3 regions of the Peribacillus sp. ACCC06369 genome follow, and region 2 is predicted to be linked to each of the others. Evidence: riboswitches for the same ligand, from Rfam matches in the RefSeq annotation. Region 2 holds a riboswitch; each other region holds the start of a gene.

The links. A riboswitch is a leader RNA that binds a small molecule or an ion and turns the genes downstream of it on or off. The one in region 2 is predicted to bind S-adenosylmethionine.
Region 1: it holds a riboswitch for S-adenosylmethionine, as region 2 does, so the genes downstream of both, QUF78_RS06415 (methionine ABC transporter ATP-binding protein) here and mtnK (S-methyl-5-thioribose kinase) in region 2, are expected to answer to the same signal.
Region 3: it holds a riboswitch for S-adenosylmethionine, as region 2 does, so the genes downstream of both, QUF78_RS14490 (YezD family protein) here and mtnK (S-methyl-5-thioribose kinase) in region 2, are expected to answer to the same signal.

What each region holds. Positions count from the first base shown of each region.
Region 1 covers NZ_JAUCEN010000002.1:1,149,694-1,152,973, forward strand. Annotated here, with positions in the region: gene QUF78_RS06410 (methionine ABC transporter permease) at 1-486, opposite strand, end outside; gene QUF78_RS06415 (methionine ABC transporter ATP-binding protein) at 473-1,489, opposite strand; SAM riboswitch class I at 1,557-1,661, opposite strand; gene QUF78_RS06420 (MBL fold metallo-hydrolase) at 1,948-2,772, shown strand; gene QUF78_RS06425 (hypothetical protein) at 3,050-3,238, opposite strand.
Region 2 covers NZ_JAUCEN010000002.1:3,073,004-3,076,283, reverse strand. Annotated here, with positions in the region: gene mtnA (S-methyl-5-thioribose-1-phosphate isomerase) at 1-335, opposite strand, end outside; gene mtnK (S-methyl-5-thioribose kinase) at 350-1,552, opposite strand; SAM riboswitch class I at 1,631-1,784, opposite strand; gene QUF78_RS28040 (hypothetical protein) at 2,016-2,258, shown strand; gene QUF78_RS15715 (nitrilase-related carbon-nitrogen hydrolase) at 2,211-2,609, opposite strand; gene QUF78_RS15710 (pyridoxal phosphate-dependent aminotransferase) at 2,708-3,280, shown strand, end outside.
Region 3 covers NZ_JAUCEN010000002.1:2,811,918-2,815,197, reverse strand. Annotated here, with positions in the region: gene QUF78_RS14500 (TetR/AcrR family transcriptional regulator) at 1-397, shown strand, start outside; gene ssuE (NADPH-dependent FMN reductase) at 606-1,139, shown strand; SAM riboswitch class I at 1,414-1,522, shown strand; gene QUF78_RS14490 (YezD family protein) at 1,694-1,837, shown strand; gene QUF78_RS14485 (phosphoadenylyl-sulfate reductase) at 2,023-2,727, shown strand; gene sat (sulfate adenylyltransferase) at 2,780-3,280, shown strand, end outside.

The DNA.
Region 1 (3,280 bases), 1.9 Mb from region 2:
CAGTGAAATGGTCGTTAATGTCAGCCCCTGAATGATTCCCGGTTTTGCCTCCGGAAGAAGTACATCCTTGATGATCATCCATGGAGTGGCCCCCACGGCAATTGCAGCTTCAATCACTCCTTTGTCTATTTCACGTAATGCCGATTCCACGATCCTTGCAAAAAAAGGTATCGCGGATACGGACAGGGAAACAGAAGCCGCTCTTGGCCCTATCGTCGATCCAGTAAGCAGTTCCGTTAAAGGAAGGAGGGCGACCAAGAGAATGATGAACGGGATTGAACGGACAATATTGACTGCGAAACCGAGTGATCGATTCACGACGCTATTTTCAAAGAATAAATTCCTGGTTGTCGTAAACAGCAATACTCCAAGTGGTAAACCTATCAGAAGGGCTACCGCAAGGGAAACGCCGACCATATAAATTGTTTCAAGAAAGGCTTTATTAAGATCAGGTAAAATATTGACGATGGAATCAAGAAATGACATGTTTTAACACCTCCACAGAATTGGAACGATTTTTTATATATTCCAATGCCGAATGAATTTCAGCGGCCTCACCGATTAACTCAATGATCAAGATGCCTAAAGGGACATCCTGAATATACTCAATTTTACCGTGCAGGATATTCCCCTTTACTGAATGGGATTGGAGAGCGTCGGAGAGAATCGATTCACCGGCGGTTTGCCCTTCGAATTGAATTTTAATAATCGTTCCTTTACTTTCTTCAATCAAATGTGAGGGAAGTTCGAAATCCAATACACTGCTGATGAATTGCTTCGTTAATTCCTGCTTTGGCTGTGAAAATATTTCATAAACGGAACCTTCTTCAATTACCCGCCCATCCTGCATGACGGCGACTCGGTGGCATAGTTCTTTGACCACTTCCATTTCATGTGTAATCAACACGATGGTGATCCCGAGCTCCCTGCTTATCTTTTTTAATAACTGTAAAATCGCTTTTGTTGTTGTTGGATCAAGGGCTGAAGTCGCTTCATCACATAACAGTACGGTGGGGTCATTTGCTAAGGCCCGGGCTATGCCGACCCGTTGCTTCTGTCCACCGCTAAGCTGTGCCGGATAGACATCTTTTTTATCACTGAGACCTACGATTTCCAGCAATTCCAATACACGTAACCTGATGGCGTCCTTCGATTGATGCGCGGCCTTTAAGGCGAAAGCGACATTTTCATAAACGGTTTTTGAACTGACCAAGGAAAAGTGTTGAAATATCATTCCGATTTTTTGACGTTGTTTACGAAGCTCTTTACTTGATAAAGAGGTTAAATCAATGCCGTCAATGATGATATTTCCAGCTGTCGGACGTTCAAGCAAATTCAAGCAGCGGAGTAATGAGCTTTTTCCAGCTCCGCTGTAGCCGACAATTCCATACACTTCGCCTTTTTGAATGGTTAAAGATACGTTATCCACTCCGATAACTCGGTTTTTCTTCGTGATGTATTCCTTTCGGACTGAACGGATTTCAATCATGATCCTTCCCCCTTAAACATGAAAAACTGCCTCTATCATTCAGAAAGAGGCAGCGAAATTATATCTCGTCTTATCTTTCAGAATGCAAACATTCTGCAGGAAGTGGCACCGTTCCCGAAGGGCGGTTGCCGGACATCACAGGGCCTGATCCCTCCGTCACTCTTGATAAGTAAATTATTATTTTAGAATATTTCAAGTTTTATAATATAATCTATAATATTTGTAAAATTCCACAATGTCAATCGTTTCTGTGATTTGGTGATAGTTTTTTTTCGATAATGTTCCGTGCGGTTCATTAAAACCATTCCTGTCAAAAGGGCTCTTAGTCAATAATCCGTCTTTTACATCCAGATATTCCATTATTTCCTTGTCAAAAGGGTAAAGAGGTAATACATTTATTATAATAAAGTGAAAAAGGGAGAAAAAACTATTTTTGTACAATGATGGGGTGAAAATGGATGATAGAGATTAAGACGGTAAATGATGTGGTTTGTGTGCACGGGACTCCTGACGGTATCAAGTCGGGGATGAGTGTCTATGTTTTTTTAACGGATGGGCTATTGATAGATACTGGCGCACAGATTTTATTGGAAGGACTTGTTTCATTCTATGAGTCCGCAGACTTCGATGCAGTTGCCCTTACGCACTATCATGAAGACCATACGGGAGGCGCTGCCTGGATAAAGGAACATAAAAAGGTTCCGATATTCATTCATCCGATGTCGGTTGATGCTTGTGCGAAGGATGCTGAATATCCTGAATATCGTAAAATGTTTTGGGGAAAAAGAGACGCCTTTAAGGCTGAGCCGCTAGGCAAGGCCATTCATTCCCGCACCCAAACGTGGGAGCCGATTTTTACCCCTGGTCATGCGAAGGACCATATGGTGTATGTGAATCACAGCACTGGCATGCTCTTTTCAGGAGACCTTTTCGTAACACCAAAAACAAAGCTTATCTTACGGGAAGAGTCTGTCCCGATCATCATCGATTCCATAAAAAAATTACTCCGATATGACTTTGGGGAAGTGTTTTGCTGCCATGCTGGACATGTGCCTGACGGAAAGGAAATGTTTCGAAAAAAACTCGATTATTTGGAAAACCTCCAAGGTGAAATTTTACGCTTACATGATCAAGGGCATACAGTCCATGAAATCCAGCAAGTCGTTTTACCGAATCGCTATCCCCTTATCGAGATATCTGAACATGAATGGGATTCAGAGCATATCATAACTTCGATATTATACGAAAATGTTTTGAATGCCAGGGAGAATGGAACTATTTGAATATTAACAATAGATATTGAAAGGACGAGCTCTGATATTAATGCTTTTAGCATAATACCAAATGCCTACGGGGGATAGAATGCGGGAATTGGAAAAGGCAAGAAGACAGCATGTTGTAATATTTAGTTTGCAATCAAACAACTTCCATCCGGGAAGTTGTTTTTTTATGGAGGGGGGTGCTTTACATAAAAAAACATTTGATAGTGGGGAATATGACGCATGAACTAAAGTTCACTTTTTTTAAGTGGAGCTCCCCAAAAAGGGAGCCCACGAGTGTTTATTTATTGATATTGGGATCTGTTTCATCATAAAAATCATGTGCTTCCTCGATGTTCTGAAGGTTAGCGACTTCATACACATTTCCGCCTGCCATTCCTTCATTGATTATTCGATCGATATCGAGGAAAACGGAATCCTTGCCATCATATTCGGTATCCTTCAAAAATGTCATTTTTTCTTTATCCAAAATAAATCCCTCCTAGCCTTTTCTTTAGTTTAGGCAAAGGAG
Region 2 (3,280 bases):
TTCAACGTATTCTCCATCCTCCTTAACGCCCAAAAAAGGTTGACTGCAGTTGGCCGTGAAGAAGCAAGTTTTTCAATATGCCTCGTTACATTTTTCTTGAATTCCCCTAATTCAGCGGTTGTTTCCTGTTTGGCACCAAGTGCAACACCAAATGCAGCCGTCAGTCCAATTGCTGGGGCACCACGAACTTTTAATGTCAATATGCTGTCATATACATCATCAACAGAATGAAGTTCAATAAATTCTGTTATGGAAGGAAGGGCTTGTTGATTTAATAATGTAATATGGGTATCATCCCATTGTACCGAATATGGTAAGGGTGCTAGTGTAGTCATGTGCAGGTCTCCTTTTAAAGGGTTGAATAAGATGGCAGTGTACGTTGCTTCAACGCTTCAATGACAGCTGGAACATCCAATTCTTCCCGTTTTTTAATTAAAAATGCACCAATTTCCAATGTTGCCGTTTTGGCAGCGATCCTTGTATCTTTATTTTCAATGACGTTTAAATCGGCAACATGGGAAAGGCCAATGGTTCGTCGAATCAGTTCACAGCCGGCAAAACCGAATGCATCTTTTTTGAATTTTGTCAGTAAATAAGGCAGATAACCTTTCACATGGCGGAATGGGCTTTTATTTTGGCCTTCCCATAATTCGGTATAAGTTTCTTCAAAGGCATTCCAAAATTCATGAAGGTGTGAGAAAATCTCTTCCTTTCCAGCGCCATTTCGTGTAATTGCCTGAAAGAGAAGGTTGGCGGTGTATTGACCAAGGTCAAAACCAACGGGCCCATAAAAAGCGAATTCCGGATCAATAACCTTTGTTTCAGTTTCACTTGCAAAAATACTTCCAGTATGTAAATCTCCATGAAGCAAGGCTTCCTGCTCGGTTTCAAAGCTTTGTTTCAGCTTAGCGACCTCAAGTATCACTTCTTGATCATTCCAAATATTTTTGGCGGCATCAGTCAATTCCAGCTCGAAATCTCCCGGAAGTTCCTCAAAAAATGGATCCGTGAAAATAAAGACCTCAGTGATTTTGCAGAGTTCCGGATTCGTGAAATGTCGGGCCACTTCCTTTTTCGCGGATGGTTCTAAATGATAATCTGATGTATAAAATGCCGTCTTCGCTACATATTCACCAATATGCTGTGAAAGCAATGGATATTGATCGCCATCGATCAAGCCTTTTCTAACGATTTTCAAGTGCGATAAATCTTCCATGACTGTGATGGCAAGCTGTTCATCCGAATAATAGACTTGCGGTACGAATTCGGGGCAATAGCTTCTGAAATGAATCAGTGCATTCGCTTCAATGGATGCCCTTTTCAATGTCAGTGGCCAGCTTTCACCAAGTACCTTGGCATAAGGGACAGCTTGTTTGATTATTATTCCTTTGTTTGTGACTGTGTCTGTAATATGAAAAACATAATTTAAATTTCCATCGCCGATTTCTTTACAGTTTAAACTTGCATCCGCATTGACCAACCCAAGTTTTTTTGCAAGGGTTATAGCAGTTTCGTTTGTCAATCTCTTAAAATTTGAATGGTTTTGAGTCATTCTTTTCCCCTCCAGATTCAAAATAAGAATAAAAAAGCCTCTTTCATATAGAAAGAGGCAGAAGTTTTGGCTTCGGACCTCTTATCTTCCAGAAAATGAATTCTGGTGGAATTAGCACCGTGCTCTGTGGATTTTATAATCCGGCGGTGAATCCGCCCCATTTCACAATGGTATTACAGTCGGTTGCTGGGCTTCATAGGGCCTTTATCCCTCAGCCTGCTCTTGATAAGAGTATATGTTTTCTGAAATTTTAATCTTCGGGAAAATAATATCAACTTTTTAAATAGTTTGTCAATGGGGAAATTAATAATAATCCGGCCGACTATCTTCGAATACGGGTATTTTGTTCATGGCCAAAGCCCAGACTCGATCACTGGAGAGCCTTATTGATTAGCCGTGCCATTGAGAACCAATCATATGTTGTAGCCGTTAACCGTTCAGGTTCGGATGTCAATAATATTCCTTGATTATTGATCCATGGGGGAATATCATAGGTGAATCCGGAGAAGCAAACGAACTCTTGACAGGCACCTTGGACTTCAATAAAGTTACAAAAGCACGGAACTTCGGCGCCTTGAACGGTATGGGCTCGCTGCCATTCAGGAAAACGAATGTCATAACAAATGAATCCAGCACATATTTTTTCATCAAGAGTAAATTAACCATCTTTTTCACCTGGCTGCAGGAAATGATGTTCATCCATTAACTGAAATAAGTGAAGCTTATCATATTGTTTAATGAGATTTCCATGCTTATTGATGATGATCATGTTGTTATAGATGCCCTTGCTTGCTCTTTTGGCAACGGAACCCCCAATTATGTGAAACTGGTGTTTCTTTGCCTGATCTTTTAAACATTCAATCGTTTTTTCTGCTTCTTCATCAGCAATCTCATTTAACCTGGTCAAGTCGTATCCTGTTGTCCGAAGCTCTGGTAAAATAACCATATCGGGTTTGGACATTGCTGCTTTTTCCATCCATTGTTCTGCAACCTGAAAATTGATATCTGGTTGCCCGAAGGCAATATCCATTTGAATGCAGGCAATCTTCCACTTCATCGTTAAAAACCCCACATGTAAAAAATGCTTTACAAGACTATGATAAACATATATCATTTGTGACTAGAATTTCAAGAAATTTCAGAGAAGGTGTATAAATGTTGCAATTCGAAAAATCCAGACAACTTCAAAAACTGCCCAAGCAATTTTTTGCCTCTCTAGTCGCAAAAGTCAATGCGATTACGGCGCAAGGTCATGATGTCATTAATTTAGGCCAGGGAAACCCTGATCAACCGACGCCTGAACATATCGTGAAAAGTTTGCAGGTTGCCGCTGAAAAAACGATTAATCATAAATATTCGCCGTTTCGGGGACATCAATATTTAAAAGATGCTGCTGCCGTCTTTTATGAACGTGAATATGGTGTCAAGCTGGATCCGAATAGTGAAGTGGCGATTCTCTTCGGGGGAAAGGCAGGTCTTGTCGAACTGCCGCAGTGTTTATTGAATCCAGGTGATACGATCCTTGTTCCAGACCCCGGCTATCCGGATTATCTTTCCGGTGTCGTTTTAGCACAGGCAAAGACCGAACTGATGCCCTTGACAGAAGAAAATGATTTTCTTCCGAAATACAATGACATACATAAAGAAGTGCTAGTTAAAGCCAAAATGATGTTTTTGAACTATCCGAATAATCCCACAGGTGCTTCTGCAACTGAAAGTTTCTTTGAT
Region 3 (3,280 bases), 260 kb from region 2:
GGAGGCTGAAGATGGGACAAACCATCTGTCAACTGATGATCTTGTGGAAAATCACGTTTGCACCATGATTAAAAACGTTATTGAAAATAAAGAACAGTTTTCGATATTATTTCGGGAAACACAATTCGATCAAGATATTTCAAAGCAATATGTTGATCAAATTTTCAAGCCGAATGCCAAGCATATTGAAATACAGAAGAGAATAGATAGCGGAGAGATCCAATATATTTCTGATATTATCCTTTTTAATGTGGGGATCATTTCTTTCACATTGGCATTATCTACACATTATGAGATTCATCAACAGAAAAAGGAACCATATTTTACTTCTGAACGAATTAAGAGCATTGCACAACTTTTGGTATATGGTATTCATGGAAAACAAAATCATACATAATGAAACGGTCATATTAAAAGGCTTGTGCATCAAGCCGCAAATATGACCGTGTTTTTTTGAATGGTAAGCATTCATTACTTGTGAAATTAATAAACCGGAGTGTAAGATTTGACTTATATTTTTCAGACTATTACGATAAATGCATGCTGCAACAAATTCATTACGAGGATTTTTATTCTAAAACCATGTAATATGGGAGGGGATTTATATGAGCGATATCGTAATTTTATCAGGAAGTCCAGCGATTCCATCAAGAACGGACATTTCACTAAAACATATTCAATCATTAGTCGAAAACCAAGGATTTACCACAGCTTATTACTCAATTACGGATTTCTCAGCAGATGATTTATTCCAAGGGAAATATAATAGCGAAGATATCTTAAAGCTTTCGGAGAAAATACAAGCAGCCAGAGGAATCATCATTGGTTCACCGGTATATAAGGCTTCTTATACAGGGGTATTAAAAGCCTTGATTGATTTGCTGCCAGAAGGAGCTTTTAAGCGGAAGCCAGTGCTGCCCATTATGATTGGCGGAAGTAACAGGCATTTATTGGCGATTGATTATGCGCTTAAACCATTAATTTCAATATTAAAAGGCGAGCCGTTGCAGGGCATATATTTTGTGGATAAGGAAATAGATAAACAGAATTCAGAAAACCCGATCAATGACTTGAATTTAGTTGATCGCGTCCAGAGTCAGGTTCAAGAATTTATAGAAGCGATTCAGTTAAGAAATTAATAAGTAATCGACTTCAACAAAAGGAATTGAATTCAAGTAATTACTTTTTCAATGAATGACAGGCATCAATAATAGCTTAATAATGAAAATAGACTCATTTTTTTGGAGACTTTATCTAAAAAGACGAGTCTATTTTCATATTTAAATGAACATAAAATCATGAATGGAATAGTGTGTATAAAAATAACAGTTCCTCCATAATATTAAACCAAGTTATTTTATAAGAAAACTCCATTGACAAGGATTAAATATATGTTAATATTTAAAATAATAAAACTTATCCAGAGCGACGGAGGGAATTGGCCCTTTGAAGTCCAGCAACCTGCATGATGGATGCAAGGTGCTACCTCCAACAAAATGTTGATCATTTTGGAAGATAAGGTAAAGAATATTTACCTTGAAATCTTTCCATCATGGAAAGATTTTTATTTTTCGGAAAATTCTTTGGAAAACCATAACAATTTAAAGTTGTTTGGAATTATATAAATTTAATAAATTCATTTAATCAGCGGTGAAATAATATATTCGCGGATTTTCTTAAAGGAGGAACAGGTTTGGATAAAGAGAATCAGCTTGAAGAAATATTTGAACGACTTCAAGAAATGCTTAATTCAATGAAGTATGGATCGATTACACTTATTGTCCAAGATGGTAAAATCATTCAAATGGAAAGAAATGAAAAACTAAGAATTAAATAAGGTATCTGCTGACTAGAAAAACTAGAGGCGGGTTTAACTGATATAAAGAGAGTATTGGTTAGATTCGTCTCTTTTTCCTAGGGTCAGTTAAACTGGGGAAGATTATAACGGGCATTGATCAAAAGTAACTCTAACCAGCGACATACAGCAAGTTCTTAGAGGGGGCTACAAGGTTGGCTGCATTAATAAACTATGAAAATTTCAACACCGGGGATTTACCTGTATTTCCTGAAGATAGTGAGACAAAAGGTGCTTTGGAAGTACTGCAATGGGCGAATGACCATTATGGAAACAAACTGATATATGCGTGTAGTTTCGGTATAGAAGGCATCGTGCTTACGGATTTATTGGCGAAGGTCAATCCCTCGGCAAAAATAGTTTTCCTTGATACAGATGTTCATTTTGAGGAAACTTACCAATTGATCGATCAAGTGAAAAAGCGATATCCAAATCTTTCAATCGAAATGAAGAAACCAGCATTGACGCTTGAAGAACAGGCGGCGGAACATGGGGATGAATTATGGCTTAGCGATTCCAATAAGTGCTGTAACATCCGTAAAATCACTCCGCTTACAGATGTGCTTTCAACGGCAACAGCCTGGCTTTCGGGACTACGGAGGGAGCAATCTGAAACAAGGGCTCTGACAGAGTATATCAATAAGGATAATAAGTTCAAGTCAGTAAAAATATGTCCACTCATACATTGGACATGGAAAGATGTTTGGCGTTATGCCCACAAAAATGGACTTCCATATAATATCCTGCATGATAATGGATATCCAAGCATTGGTTGTAAAACATGTACGGCACCTGCCTTCAATGCAGATGATTTACGCTCAGGCCGTTGGCAAGGAGCCCAAAAAACGGAATGCGGATTGCATTTATCTTAAATAAATAGAAATTATAGGCTTAAATCAATAGAAACCATAGGGGGAAATTAGCATGACAATCAGTTTACCGCACGGAGGAACACTAATCGATCTTTGGGAACCAAAATATGATTTTAGTAAAATAACAAATTCAATTGAAATTGACGAAATAGCTTTAAGTGATCTTGAATTGATAGGCACTGGTGCCTACAGCCCGATCAAAGGTTTCTTTACTAAAAGTGACTATGAGACAGTTGTCAAGGATATGAGGCTTAGCAGCGGCCATGTATGGAGCATCCCGATTACGCTGCCTTTGAACGTTGAAGTTGCAGAAACTCTTACTATAGGTGAAGAGGTAAAGCTGACTCATGAAGGTGAAACATACGGAGTTCTCTCCGTTTCCGATATTTTCACTCCCGATAAACAATTGGAAGCGACATTAGTATATCAAACGGATGATGAGAAGCATCCTGGTGTGAAAAATTTATATAACCGCGGGGATGTATATGTCGGCGGAGAAATAAAGTTAGTCAAGAGAATAGAGCGTCCGCTATTTCAAGCAAATTATCTGGAC